Regions from separate parts of the Hahella sp. KA22 genome, predicted to be linked through region 2. Evidence: predicted binding sites of a transcription regulator. Region 2 holds the regulator's gene; each other region holds the start of a gene.
What was found. The regulator FNR, encoded in region 2, switches genes on or off when oxygen is low (the NO sensors DNR and NnrR bind a similar motif). The targets are predictions, from matches to a motif close to TTGATNTANATCAA.
Positions count from the first base shown of each region.

Region 1: the regulator FNR is predicted to act here: its motif matches at 1,454-1,467, upstream of EUZ85_RS14375 (Hsp20/alpha crystallin family protein).
Region 3: the regulator FNR is predicted to act here: its motif matches at 1,602-1,615, upstream of EUZ85_RS14600 (nitrate/nitrite transporter).
Region 4: the regulator FNR is predicted to act here: its motif matches at 1,378-1,391, upstream of EUZ85_RS05975 (type IV pili methyl-accepting chemotaxis transducer N-terminal domain-containing protein).

Region 1 is NZ_CP035490.1:3,207,162-3,210,286, forward strand. It holds gene EUZ85_RS14365 (macro domain-containing protein) at 1-492, shown strand, start outside; gene EUZ85_RS14370 (hypothetical protein) at 622-1,308, shown strand; gene EUZ85_RS14375 (Hsp20/alpha crystallin family protein) at 1,592-2,131, shown strand; gene ftsH (ATP-dependent zinc metalloprotease FtsH) at 2,163-3,125, opposite strand, start outside.
Region 2 is NZ_CP035490.1:5,601,836-5,604,960, reverse strand. It holds gene alr (alanine racemase) at 1-90, shown strand, start outside; gene EUZ85_RS24715 (sugar nucleotide-binding protein) at 256-1,161, shown strand; gene fnr (fumarate/nitrate reduction transcriptional regulator Fnr) at 1,158-1,937, opposite strand; gene EUZ85_RS24705 (hypothetical protein) at 2,081-3,097, opposite strand.
Region 3 is NZ_CP035490.1:3,266,088-3,269,212, forward strand. It holds gene EUZ85_RS14590 (bifunctional protein-serine/threonine kinase/phosphatase) at 1-6, opposite strand, end outside; gene EUZ85_RS14595 (NarK family nitrate/nitrite MFS transporter) at 24-1,499, opposite strand; gene EUZ85_RS14600 (nitrate/nitrite transporter) at 1,867-3,125, shown strand, end outside.
Region 4 is NZ_CP035490.1:1,337,773-1,340,897, reverse strand. It holds gene EUZ85_RS05980 (type IV pili methyl-accepting chemotaxis transducer N-terminal domain-containing protein) at 414-1,112, shown strand; gene EUZ85_RS05975 (type IV pili methyl-accepting chemotaxis transducer N-terminal domain-containing protein) at 1,493-2,278, shown strand; gene EUZ85_RS05965 (alpha/beta hydrolase) at 2,610-3,125, shown strand, end outside.

The DNA of each region.
Region 1 (3,125 bases), 2.4 Mb from region 2:
CAGGTCGCCGACGCTATCGTCAGCCCCGCCAACAGCTTCGGTTACATGGACGGCGGTCTGGATCTCAAATACAGCCTGCACTTTGGCTGGGAACTGGAAGCGAAAGTACGTCAGGCGCTGGAGTCTGAATACTTCGGTGAGATCCCCGTTGGACAGGCGATCGTCGTCGAAACTGATCATCAAAGCATTCCTTTCCTCATTTCCGCTCCCACCATGCGCGTTCCTATGGACGTTTCGCAAACCGCTAATGCGTATTTGGCCTTCAAGGCGGTGCTGCAAGCGGTGATTCGTCACAATCGGATGAATGAACAGGGCGGCCGCCAGATTCGCTCAATCTTGTGTCCTGGTCTGGGAACTGGCGAAGGATGCATGCCGGCGCATCGATGCGCGGCGCAAATGCGTAGGGCCTATGAGGTGTGCGTTAAGGGGCGGTATGAAACTCAGGGTGGGCTTGCGGCGGCGGTGAAAGACCATATGGCGCTGCTGGAGTAGGTGCTTCGCCAGGCGCTCTGAAAATGACAGCAACATGATGAATTTTTAATTGCGGGTTTGATGGCGTCCAGACGCTTGGACTTGTATTGTGCAGAGAGCTTATATTCAGCCATATCAAGGAGTTGTAACGTGGATAACCGCAATACCCAGTTCATCAGCGATCCCATTGCGTTTCTGAACAACAATACGATCAATCATCGCTGGTTCGATGAGCATATCCAAAGACGCAATAACAATCCGCAGAGCGTTTCCATGGCTGAAAGGGCCGCAGTGGACTTGTTGCCGTATACGAAAATGGGAAGTTTCGACTTGCAGCCCGCCGCGACGCCAGTGGGAGGCCGACGTCAATCGCGATTTGCGGTGATCCATGATCACCCTGCGAATGACAGCGCGTTGACGGGCTACTGGTGTCCCTATGTCAACGGCGCCGGGCTGCCGGGTTTTGTCGACGTGCCGCGACATAATCCGCAACATAGATTTGTGTTTACCGCAGCCATGAACGGTTGCGCCTTCTTCATTACCGAATCGCCTCTTGGCGGCGCTTACTTTCGCGTCTATCACCACCAGCATCCCGGCAATGCCGCGGTCAATAACCTGATCAGCGCCGTAACGCCAAATGTCATTTCGGTCTTCGACTTCAGTCAGTATGGCAATGACAATCTGCCGGGTCTTAATCTTCCAGTGGCGTTTAACTTTTTGTACTACCGCAACAGCGGCTGGGTGGTCGTCAGCCACGCTACCGCCATGGACGCCCATACGGGCGTCGTGCGCTTTGATCCCGCCAAGCCGACATTGGTGACGGACACCTTCGTGTAAATGAAAGTAATCGTTCTCCCGCAGACGTCAGGTTTGTGGGAGGGCTTTTAATGCTTTGATAAACATGGAATTATTTCTGGTTCGGGCGTTATAAAAGATTGCGCTCAGCGCAGAATTTTTTATCGATTAATCAACTAAAAATCAGTTGATCTCCATCAATATTCAACCTGACTCCATCACTTCAAAACACCTTGCAGCGCTAAACTGTTTCTGAGTCGGCGTTTCCATTTGGCGGCGCGTCGGCGACGCATTTATCCATGGAAAGAAAAGCGAGGAGGTCGATATGAATCTGAAGAAATGGTCTCCCTGGAACTGGCTGCACCAGGAAGGTAAAACAGCGAGTGAGGTCCCCGTCAGTTCACGTCAATCCAGTAACTATCCCATGGCGAGGTTCCGTCAGGAAATGGATCGCCTTTTCGATGACATGCTGCACTCCTTTAAATTCCCGGAACTGCCGGAATTCGGCCTGGGGCGGGAGTGGGCAGGTTTACTGAAACCTAACCTGGATATTTCCGAAGGCAAGGAGTCCTACAGTATCAGCGTCGAGCTGCCGGGCGTATCCAAAGAGGACGTGAAAGTCAGCCTGGATGGCCAACGGTTGACCATCAGCGGCGAAAAGAAGCATGAGTCGGAAGAAAAAAGAGAGGATTATCACTGCGTGGAGCGCAGCTACGGCAGCTTTATGCGTATCCTCACTCTGCCGGACAACGCTGACGGCGAGCGTTTACACGCCAACTTCAAGAACGGCGTATTAACGTTGAAGGTGCCCAAGGCCGGCGATGTGGCGGTGAAGGGCAGGGAAGTGGAAATCAAAGGCGATTAGCGCATTCTCGCCAGTGAATGCCTTCGGGGCGTTACGACGCCCCGGTTTGCAGGCATTCGTCTATCTGCGTCTTATGCAGCGTCTCTGAACGCTCCAGTAGCGACACCAGTTTGTCCAACCTTTCCCGGTGCGCGCGAATCAGGTCGGCGGCGGTGGTTTCTGCGGACATCAGCAGCTCACGCACGGCCTTGTCGATGATTTCCGCTGAGAACTCGCTGTGGTGGTGCGGTTGGGCCATTTCGCGGCCGAGGAAGGGATGTTCTTCACTGTCGCGCAGATCCACAGGACCCACTTCTTTCGACATGCCCCAACGACTGACCATGGCGCGGGCGAGCCCCGTCGCCTGATGAATGTCATCGTCAGCGCCGGTGCTGACGCTGCCCAGCAACTCACGCTCGGCGATGCGCCCCGCCAGCATTACGGCGAGCTTGTCGCGCAGATACTCTTCCGGGTAAGTGTGCCGCTCCTGCAAGGGCATTTGATGGGTGCCGCCCAAACTGCGTCCATGTGGGACGATAGAGACTTTATACAGCGGATCGGTATTGGGCAGGTAATAGGCGACCAGGGTGTGCCCGGACTCATGCACGGCGAGACGGTGTTTCTCATCCGGCGGAATAATCAGAGTGCGCTCCGCGCCCATGATGATCTTATCCCTGGCGATATCGAAATCCAGACTGTGTACGTGGTCTCGATTTTCCCGTGCGGCCTGAATGGCGGCTTCGTTTATCAGATTTTTCAGGTCTGCGCCGGAGAACCCCGGCGTTCCCGCCGCGACTTGGATGAGATTGACGTCGTCCGCCAAAGGAATGCGTTTGGCGTGAACCTTGAGGATCGCGACGCGACCTTCCTGATCCGGCAAGTCCAGGGTGACATGACGGTCGAAGCGGCCGGGGCGCATTAACGCTGGGTCCAGTACATCCGGACGATTGGTGGCGGCCAATACGATGACGGCGTCGTGCCCGGCGAAACCGTCCATCTCGGCGAGAATCTGGTT
Region 2 (3,125 bases):
GGATATGCGTCAACAATCTCCTATACTTTATTTACGGGTATGACCTCGCGTGTTCCCAGGGTATACCTTAATCGCTCGGAAGGGGTTTAAGGTGCAGCGTTAAGCTGGAGAATGGGGATAAAGCCCGGGGTATCGGGTTTGCGAAAATCCCTTCAAGCAGCCAATATTGTTAACATAATATCTTCAGGCGGTCCGCATTCCAGGGGCGCTAAAGGCTACGAGATACATTTAAGGGGTACATGAGTGATTGTTTGTGTGACGGGAGTCGATTCGCCATTAGGTAAGGCTATAGCTCAGCGTTTGCAGCAGAGCGGCATAGCGGTGGAGGGCGTTCCCTACGAGCAGTTTCTGATGACCAATGATGCGATCGTGCGAGCAATGAGAGCGATGCCCTCTGCGGATTTTGTTGTTCATGCTGCGGAGATGGGCGACTTATTTAAAGCGGAGCAGCATCCGGATTTGGCCTATCAGGTTAATGTGTCCGCTTGCGAGGCGGTGGCGGAAGTGGCGGCTTTATGGAAGGCGCCGATTATTCACCTCTCCAGCCATCTTGTTTTTGATGGCGTCAAAAAGAATCCCTATATTTCCGCCAACAAAGGACGTCCTCTTTCAGTGTATGGGCGGACTAAACTGCAGAGCGAACAATGGCTTCAGGAAAACTATAGCAAGCATCTGATCTTGAGGGTCGGGTGGTTGCTGGAGGCGGGCGCCCAAGGCTGGTTGCAGACCATGCTTTCTGCGCTGTCTTCAGGAAAGCGTCTGAACGCCAGCACCGATATGCAGCTGACTCCCGTGGCGGTGGATGATGTGGCGAGAGTTGTAGACGCGGTTATTAAGCAGTTGAGTTGTAATATCTCTGTGTGGGGTGTTTACCACTATGCTGGCGCTGAAGCTGTCACCCACTATGAGTTGCTGAAGGCGATTGTGCTGCAGGCGTTTGGGCAGGAAGAGATGTTGCAGGCCCTGATCGAGAAAAAGGGCGCTGATGTATTACCGGGGGTGGCGCTTCCGGCGAATGGCGCGTTGGGGTGTATCAAGCTGCGCAACACCTTTGGCGTTAAGCAGCTTCCCTGGCGCCGCTATCTGCCGGCGTTGATTGAACAATGCCAGCAGCGTGGCGGTGTAAAAGCGGCTGAAAACTGCCTGGAAGAGACCCGTTAACGAGCGTTAAGGGCTGATTCCTTCTGCTGCTCCAGGCACTTGGTGTCGTGGCGAAGAATTTTCTGTAGTTCGTCCAATTGCAATATCTGAACTTCCCTTCCTTGAACTTTTATAATGCCGTTGTTCTGGAAGCGGGTAATGACCCGGCTGACAGTTTCGACGGCCAAGCCTAAATAGTTGCCGATATCGCTGCGAGGCATAGGAAGTCTGAAGTTTGTGCCGGACAGGCGACGACGACTGAAGCGGGTCGACAGGGATAATAACAGAGAGGCTATACGCTCTTCCGCTGAATTTTTGCTTAGTAGCATCGTGAGCTGCCTGCTTTCCTGAATCTCTTTGCTCATTAATGAGAAAAAGTGGTGTTGCAGGCTGGGGATGTCCGAAGCAAGGTCTTCAAACTTTTCCAGAGGAATTTCGCATACGCTGGTGCGCTCAAGGGCGACGGCGGAGCAGGAATATTTTTCCATGCTAACGCTGTCCAGGCCGATAATCTCGCCAGGCAGATAAAAGCCAGTGACCTGTTCCTCGCCTTCCTCAGATACGGTGAATGTTTTGATCGCGCCGCTACGAACTGCGAAGCACGAGCGGAATGGGGTGTGTTGCTCAAAGATATATTCGCCGCGATTGAGCATTTTGCCCTGACGAATGATTTCTTCCAGACGATCAATATCTTCAGCCCCAACCGCGATAGGAATGCAAAGCTTGCTCAAATTACATTCGTGGCAGCCTCTGTGTAAGCTAAAAGGAGAGGAGGTTGCTATATGCTTGCTTTCCATCGGTTGCCTCGTGGCTGGATGAGTGAAACTGCTTAAAGAGGCTTCTAGGATAGCCAATAGCTATTTAAAAGCAAATCCCTACGATGGGAAATTTACAGGGAAACCTACGCTCGCCTTTGTTTTTACATTGTTTTCACCTTTTGTTACAACTGGGTTTGAGTGTAGCGAATTGCTCTTGCTGGAAGCTCGCTGTTATCCAGGGTCTTGTAGTAGTCGTCCAACTGTGTGGCGTTGCGCAATTGATAGTGGGGCGTGTAAGAAAAAGCGCCCAGCCCAACGCCATGCAGGCAACTGACTCCTTGGCTAATCAAGCCTGTCCAGGGTAGTGCGAAAAAGTCCTGCGTGATCGGGATAAACGATGCGGACTTAATGCGTCGCTTGAAATCTTTTTGCGCGGCTTCCAGGCCTGATGTGCTGGCGAATTCCGTTTTATGGCTGGAAAGTAGGATGCCTTGCGGTCTCTCTGTCAGAATTTCTTCAAGATGCTCGGATAGTGCGGCGACGGTCGCAGGAGTCACTTTCAGGCGCAGGTAAACGGCTTTGAAGTCGAATGCCCGAATGGTCTGCAGCCAATCCTTAAGGTTCTCAATAGGGAAGGACTGTGCGTATTCGCCGGGATCATTGATGCAGATGATATTGAAGCCCAATCCTTTGATCAGGGCTAGCGCTTCCTCGGACTCAGGGCGAGCGTCCAATTCAATGACATGGCGTGCGTCGGCGCCGAAGCTCAGTTTGAACTCCCGACCTAAATAGTACATCACCTGCGTCTGCGCTGCGGGAGTGAGCTGGCGAACCAGATCGCCGAACCAATGCAGGTACTTAACCTGACTGCCGACGGGGAGGCTTTGCTTGAGTAGTCTCACTTCTTTCACGACATAGTCGATGTACTTTTGCAAATTTGCATTCATAGATGGGAGTCTGCGGGTGTAATTTTCCGCGCTGACAAGTGTATTAAAGCAGGGCGCCTGAACGCTCAATGCGAACCCGCCTTCATAATATCGAGCCAGAGAGCTGTTGCGATAGTCCGCGTCATAGGCTCCCTCGTCCAGGGCGCTCCAGTTTTCACTGGAGAACTCTTTAGGGGGGGAGTTGAGCAAATAAACCCAGCTATCATTACCCCCATTTTGTATCGCTTGTTCGACAACCTTTCCAACTGGCATATTGGGTCTCCAACCAGGTAAGAAAACA
Region 3 (3,125 bases), 2.3 Mb from region 2:
AGGCATGTTTGGCTCATGTTGGTTCAGCTCACATCGATCATATGCACGGTGCCGTCAGGCATGACTTCCGCAATCTGTCCGCTGGGCTCGTCCAGGAACCAGCAGGCGACGAACACCACTGCTGCAGAGGCGGCGATCACCTGAAAGAAGGTGCTGTAATCGACGAATGACAATACGGTCAGATAGGCTACACCGCCCACGTTACCGTAAGCGCCGGCCATACCTGCGATTTGGCCGGTCATGCGACGTTTCACCAAGGGTACGATGGCGAATACCGCGCCTTCGCCCGCCTGTACGAAGAAAGAGCAGCACATGGTGGCGGCTACCGCGAGAGGCAACCACCAGCCGCCGTCGATCATGCTGAGCACGAAGTAGCCGCCGGCAAGACCGCCGATCAGCAGCATCAGGCTTTTGCGACGGCCGATTTTATCGCTGAAGTGTCCCCCGGTGGGACGCGCCACCAGGTTCATGAAGGCGAATCCGGAGGCCAGCAGACCTGCTTTAACCGGGTCCAGACCATCGAAAGTCTCCAGGAAGAACAGCGGCAGCATGGACACCACCGCGAGTTCTGAACCAAAGGTTACGAAGTAAGCCAGATCCAGCAGCGCCACTTGTTTGAACTTATAGCGCTCATATTCCGGCGCGCCGTGGGTCAGGTTTTCCTTGTTGACCTTCCAGATCTGGCTGGTCTGGAACAGGAACAGTATCACCAGGGCTATCCACAGAATGTACATGGTGTTGTCGGTGAGCAGGGCGACGCCGGTGGGAGACAGCTTCCAGGCCAGCACCGCCAGCGCCAGATACATGGGCACGTTCATCACCAGATAGAAGATAAAGTCGCCTTTGCTGGTGACCTCCAGGCCGCCGGATTTTTTCGGTTTGAAGTAGGTTGAACCTTTAGGCGTGTTGCGGGCCACTTTGTAGTAAATGATGCCGTAGAGAAAAGTGAAGACGCCGGTCAGGCCCAGCGCATAGCGCCAGCCGTCATCGCCGCCGAACAGCAGGGCCAGGGTGGGTAGCGTCATGGCGCCGGCGGCGGAACCAAAGTTGCCCCAGCCGCCGTAGATGCCTTCGGCGATGCCGACCTGCTTGGCCGGAAACCACTCGCCCACCATGCGAATGCCGATTACGAAGCCTGCGCCGACGAAGCCAAGCAGGAACCGGAACAAGGCCAGAGACTCATAGGTGTCCGCCATGGCGAAACCGGCGCAGACAAATGAAGAGGACATCAGCAAGCCGCTATAAACCAATCGTGGACCGTATTTGTCGACCAGAATGCCGATCAGAATCCGCGCAGGAATCGTCAATGCGACGTTTAGAATCAGCAGGGCTTTAACCTGTTGGCTGCTAAGATCCAGCGCTTCCTTAATGAACACCATCAAAGGCGCATGGCTGAACCACACTACAAAGGTCAGAAAGAACGCAAACCACGTGACATGGAGCGTCTTTATCTTGCCGTCGCTGAAGTTGAATAAATTGAGTTTGCTGTCGGTACTCATACATCTCCCCTTCGCATAGGGTTGGAAAAGACATGGGAAAGCAGTGGCTTTCGTTAGGGACCATGGATGACTGCAATATTTCACCTGTCCGATCTAATCGAATTGATCAGTATCAAATTGCTTTAGTGGCTGATTCGCTCGCGAACAGGGGCTCTACCTCGAAAGAGGTAGCGGCTGCGGACCCATTGATTGCGGTGTTGAGGGCGGGTTCAGAGAAGTATTACCTACAAGTGGGTAGATAAACGTCAGTGTGCAGAGAAGCGTGGCTTATTTGGGTAAGAAGGGACTTCTTGATGTGTTTAACCAGTATTCTTGCAACAGAGGCCGATAAAACTCGGCGCATACTGCTGCATGGGGAAAAACACCAATGCTCTATACCGAAAAACTGGGACAACGCGCGCTCGTCGCGGCGACATTGGCGTTCGCCGCCAACTTTTCGGTGTGGACGCTGTATGCGGTGCTGGGGTTGCGCATTCGAGAGCAGCTTGACCTCAGCATTATCCAGTTCGGATTGTTGCTGGCGGCGCCGATGTTCAGCGGCGCGCTGCTGCGCTTTCCCGCAGGCGTGTTAAGCGAGGTGATGTCCTGTCGTAAGTTGTTTGTCTGGCAGATGGCGTTGCTGCCGCCAGTGCTGTTTATATTGCCGTGGATCAGTAGCTATCGAGGATATCTGCTGGCGGGATTGTGGTTGGGCGTCTCCGGCGTGTCTTTTACGATCGGCATACGCTATGTCACCGCCTGGTTTGAAAGTCGCAGCCAGGGCTTCGCCATGGGAGTATTCGGCGCAGGCAACGCCGGCGCAGCGGTGACGCTGGCGCTGGCTCCGGTCATCGAACGGGTATGGAGCGCCGAGTTTATCGGGCCAGCCTATGGTGTGGGGATGCTGGTCATCCTGGTGCTGTTCTGGGCGCTGGCGCCTGAGGACACTCGCTATATGCAAACCCGGCGGCGGGTGGATCTGGCGTATCATCTGCAGCCGCTGAAAGAGCCTCAGGTGTGGCGTTTCAGCCTGTATTACTACTTCGTATTCGGCAGCTTCCTGGCGTTGTTGATGTGGTTGCCGCACTACTACGTCAATGCATATGGGCTGTCGTTACAGAACGCCATGCTGTTGACGCTGCTGTTCGTCACCACCTCCAGCATGGTGCGGGCGCTGGGAGGCTGGTTCGCAGACCGGTATGGGGGCAGGGCGGTGAACTGGAGCGTGTTCTGGATATGCCTGGTGTGCCTGTTCTTTCTGAGTTATCCCCCCACCAGCATGACCATTCATGGGGTTGATCGGGATGTGCAGCTGGAAATTCGCGTCAACGTGTGGGTATTTACTCTACTGATGCTGATTATCGGCGTGGCGCAGGGCTTCGGCCGTGCTTCCGTCTACAAAATCATCCACGACTACTTCCCAGACCATATGGGCAGCGTCGGCGGAACCGTCGCCACACTCGGCGCCGCAGGCGGTTTTACCTTACCCATCGCCTTCGCCCTGGCGGTGGAAGCGCTAGGCGTCCACTCCGCGAGTTTCATGGTTCTCTACGGCGTACTGGCCGCCTGCATGGTGGCCATGTACGCAGCCATCCGCAATGAACGCAGCCGACGCCGGGTGCGGGAGGCAAGAGAGCATAACTTTCT
Region 4 (3,125 bases), 2.7 Mb from region 2:
GATGCTTTTTCAAACATAACTATCATTACACATGGCGATAAAAACGTGACGTACAATTCGTAAAAGAAAAACAATGTAAAATTTATTAAAAATAATACAGTATAACGAATTATATACCCGCCTCTTTTTCCTCATTGAAATGCAACTTTTAGTTACATAAATGTGCATTAAACTCACTGTTACAAAACATATTGACACATATATTTGACAGGAAACGAACAACATCTATTGACTTCGTAAATTACTTATATGTCAAAAGCCATTTGGCGCTTGATTTTTGATCTAAATCCTTCAATATGCACGCCATTTTTAGCACTAGGTAAACTTTAATGCAGTCGTTCAGAAAGATTTGTTTCTTACTTGTCACACTTACCGCATTCGGCGCCGGCCTGGCTCACGCGGAAATATCGAGCATGGATCAGGCTCTGGACATCGCGGGTCAACAAAGAATGTTGAGTCAAAGAATCGTTAAAGCATATTTATTGATGGGTCAGGACATTCTTCCTGATAAATCTTCGATTCAATTACATGACAGTGTGGCGCAATTTGAATCCCAACTGGCCGACTTGGAAGGTTATTTGAAAGCAGGTGAAATGGCGCGGGATTTGAAATCCGTCCGCAAAGAGTGGACCGCTTTCCGTAAACTGGCCACCACCGCGCCCAACCAGGAAAACGCAGCAAAACTGATCCAGCAAAGCGAAGAGCTGTTGAGCCTGACCCAGGGCGTCACCAGCAACCTGGAAAAACAAGTCGCCAGCACGAAAGGCCGCTTGATCAATATTTCCAACGAACAAGGCATGCTGTCCCAGAAAATCGCCATGTACTACTCTGCAATGAGCTGGAACCTGGGCGTTTCCGACCTGGAAAACGATTTTAAAGCCGCCGTCAAAAAATACGATGCGGGCTTGAGCGAACTGCGTAAAGCGGACGCCAACAGCGAAGATATCAACAAGGCGCTGGATAAAGTGATTTCGCAGTGGTCATTCTCCCACTCTGGTTTCGAAAAAATGGACGGTCATGATTTCGTCCCCTTCGTTATCGCGACGACCACTGAAAGCATGCTGAAAAGCATGCGCAAGATTTCCGACATGTACGCAGGTCTGAAAAGCTAATCCGCAAGGATTGAACTCAAAAACTGAGTTTCTGTTTTATTCGTCTTCTTCGTTTAGTGCGGCGCAAGCCGCACTCTTTTTCCCGCTTACTCAGTCACTTCTCCCTCTCGCATTCAGCAGGCGCAGCTCATCGCTTCGAAGTTCTCAATTTCATCCCAAAACGCGATAGCTCCTATCTTTCCTATTGTTTCTAAACGCATTTTTCCAATCTCAAAAACAGCTCTTTGTCCATACCCACAAATTTCCAGTTCATTTGGCGCCTAACTTGCGCCAGATCAGCGATGCGTTAACTACCTACTCAGTTATCGCGCCGTAACCATCTGATATTTATAGGCTTTAACTTAGACTGCACCAGATTGAATCACATGAGGTAAACGTATATGCGCCATATAAGGAACTTTAGTCTGCTTGTTCTCTCCCTGCTCGCACTATCCTGGAGCCACATTGTTATCGCAGACATTACCGACCTGGACGAAGCCATCAACAAGGCAGGGCGCCAACGTATGTTGAGTCAGCGAATCGTGAAGTCCTATTTACTGATAGGTCAGGATATTCAACCGGATAAATCTTCAAGCCAGCTTACAGAGAGCGTCGCCTTATTCGAACAGCAATTAGGAGAACTGGAAGCCTACTCCAAGTCGCCGCAAATCTCGGGACAGCTCAAGTCCGTGCGCAAGGAGTGGACAGGATTTCGTCAATTAGCGACGGCTAAGCCCACGAAAGACAAGGCTATTGAGCTGATCAGCGCTGGAGAGCGCGTTCTCGCCCTCAGCAATAAAATCGTGCAGTCTCTGGAGCAACAGTCCGGCAATCCCAAGAACAAAATGATCAACCTCTCCGGCCGACAACGGATGCTATCCCAACGCATCGCGCTTTATTACTCCGCGTTGAGCTGGAATCTGGAGCAGGCGGATCTACAGAACAGCTTTACCCAGGCCGTGCAGGAATATGATCAGGCGCTACATGAACTGCGTCAGGCGAAAATCAACAACCAGGACATTAACGCCGCCCTGGACAAAGTGATTTCCCAATGGAGCTTCTCTCGCTCCGGGTTTCAGCTGATGCAGGGCCAGAACTTTGTGCCTTTCATCATCGCCACCACCACAGAGGGCATGCTGAAAAATATGGAGACCATTACGGGTCTTTACGAGAATCTGCAAAGCTAAATTCTTCCTTCTTTTCTTTGTTTCGGCGCAGCTCAACGCTGCGTCGTCTTACCCCGCCACATTGTCTAAACCTGAAATAACCAGTTTCCGAAAGGGCCGCAAATCGACATACTTGTCCCCGTCCCGCTATAGGCGTTTTGGCGCTATTAATCCGGCAGACAAATAGCTTCCTTCTATTTGTCTGCAACGACAGGGCCTGCACAGGTCAGGCCCTGTCTCCCGCGGCTTGTCGCCGCGCAGGCGCGTCCATGCGCCTGGTGATTAACATGCCAATATCATTGCCATGTTAATAATGTGAATATCTATCGATGCAATGCAGTCCCTAATTTCCATGAAAAATCTCAAGAAACGTATCGCTTTCGCCACGGGCGCATTAGTGCTGGGTCTCGCGGCAGTGTGGACCGCCGGTGGCGCGCTATCCGCCTCCGTCAATCACGCCCTTCCCTCGCCCCCCGCCTCTCTGAATGCGCAAGCGGTTAAGTTTGATGGCGTCAGCGGCTGGTATGCGCCCGCCGCCAGCCAGCAATGTGTGCTGCTTCTGCATGGCGTACGTTCCGATCGCACCAGCATGATCAGACGCGCTCTGTTCCTGCAGAAATCAGGATATTCTTCTTTGCTGATAGATCTTCAGGCCCATGGAGAAACCCCGGGGGAGCAAATCACCTTCGGCTACCGGGAGTCCGACAACGTCAAAGCCGCCGTCGCCTACTTACGCAAGCAACGTCAATGCGCCAAAGTCGCGATCATTGGCGTCTCTCTCGGCGGCGCGGCAAGCTTGCTGGGACAGTCGCCCGCCCCTGCGGACGCTTACGTTCTGGAAGCCGTTTACCCAAACATCGAACAAGCC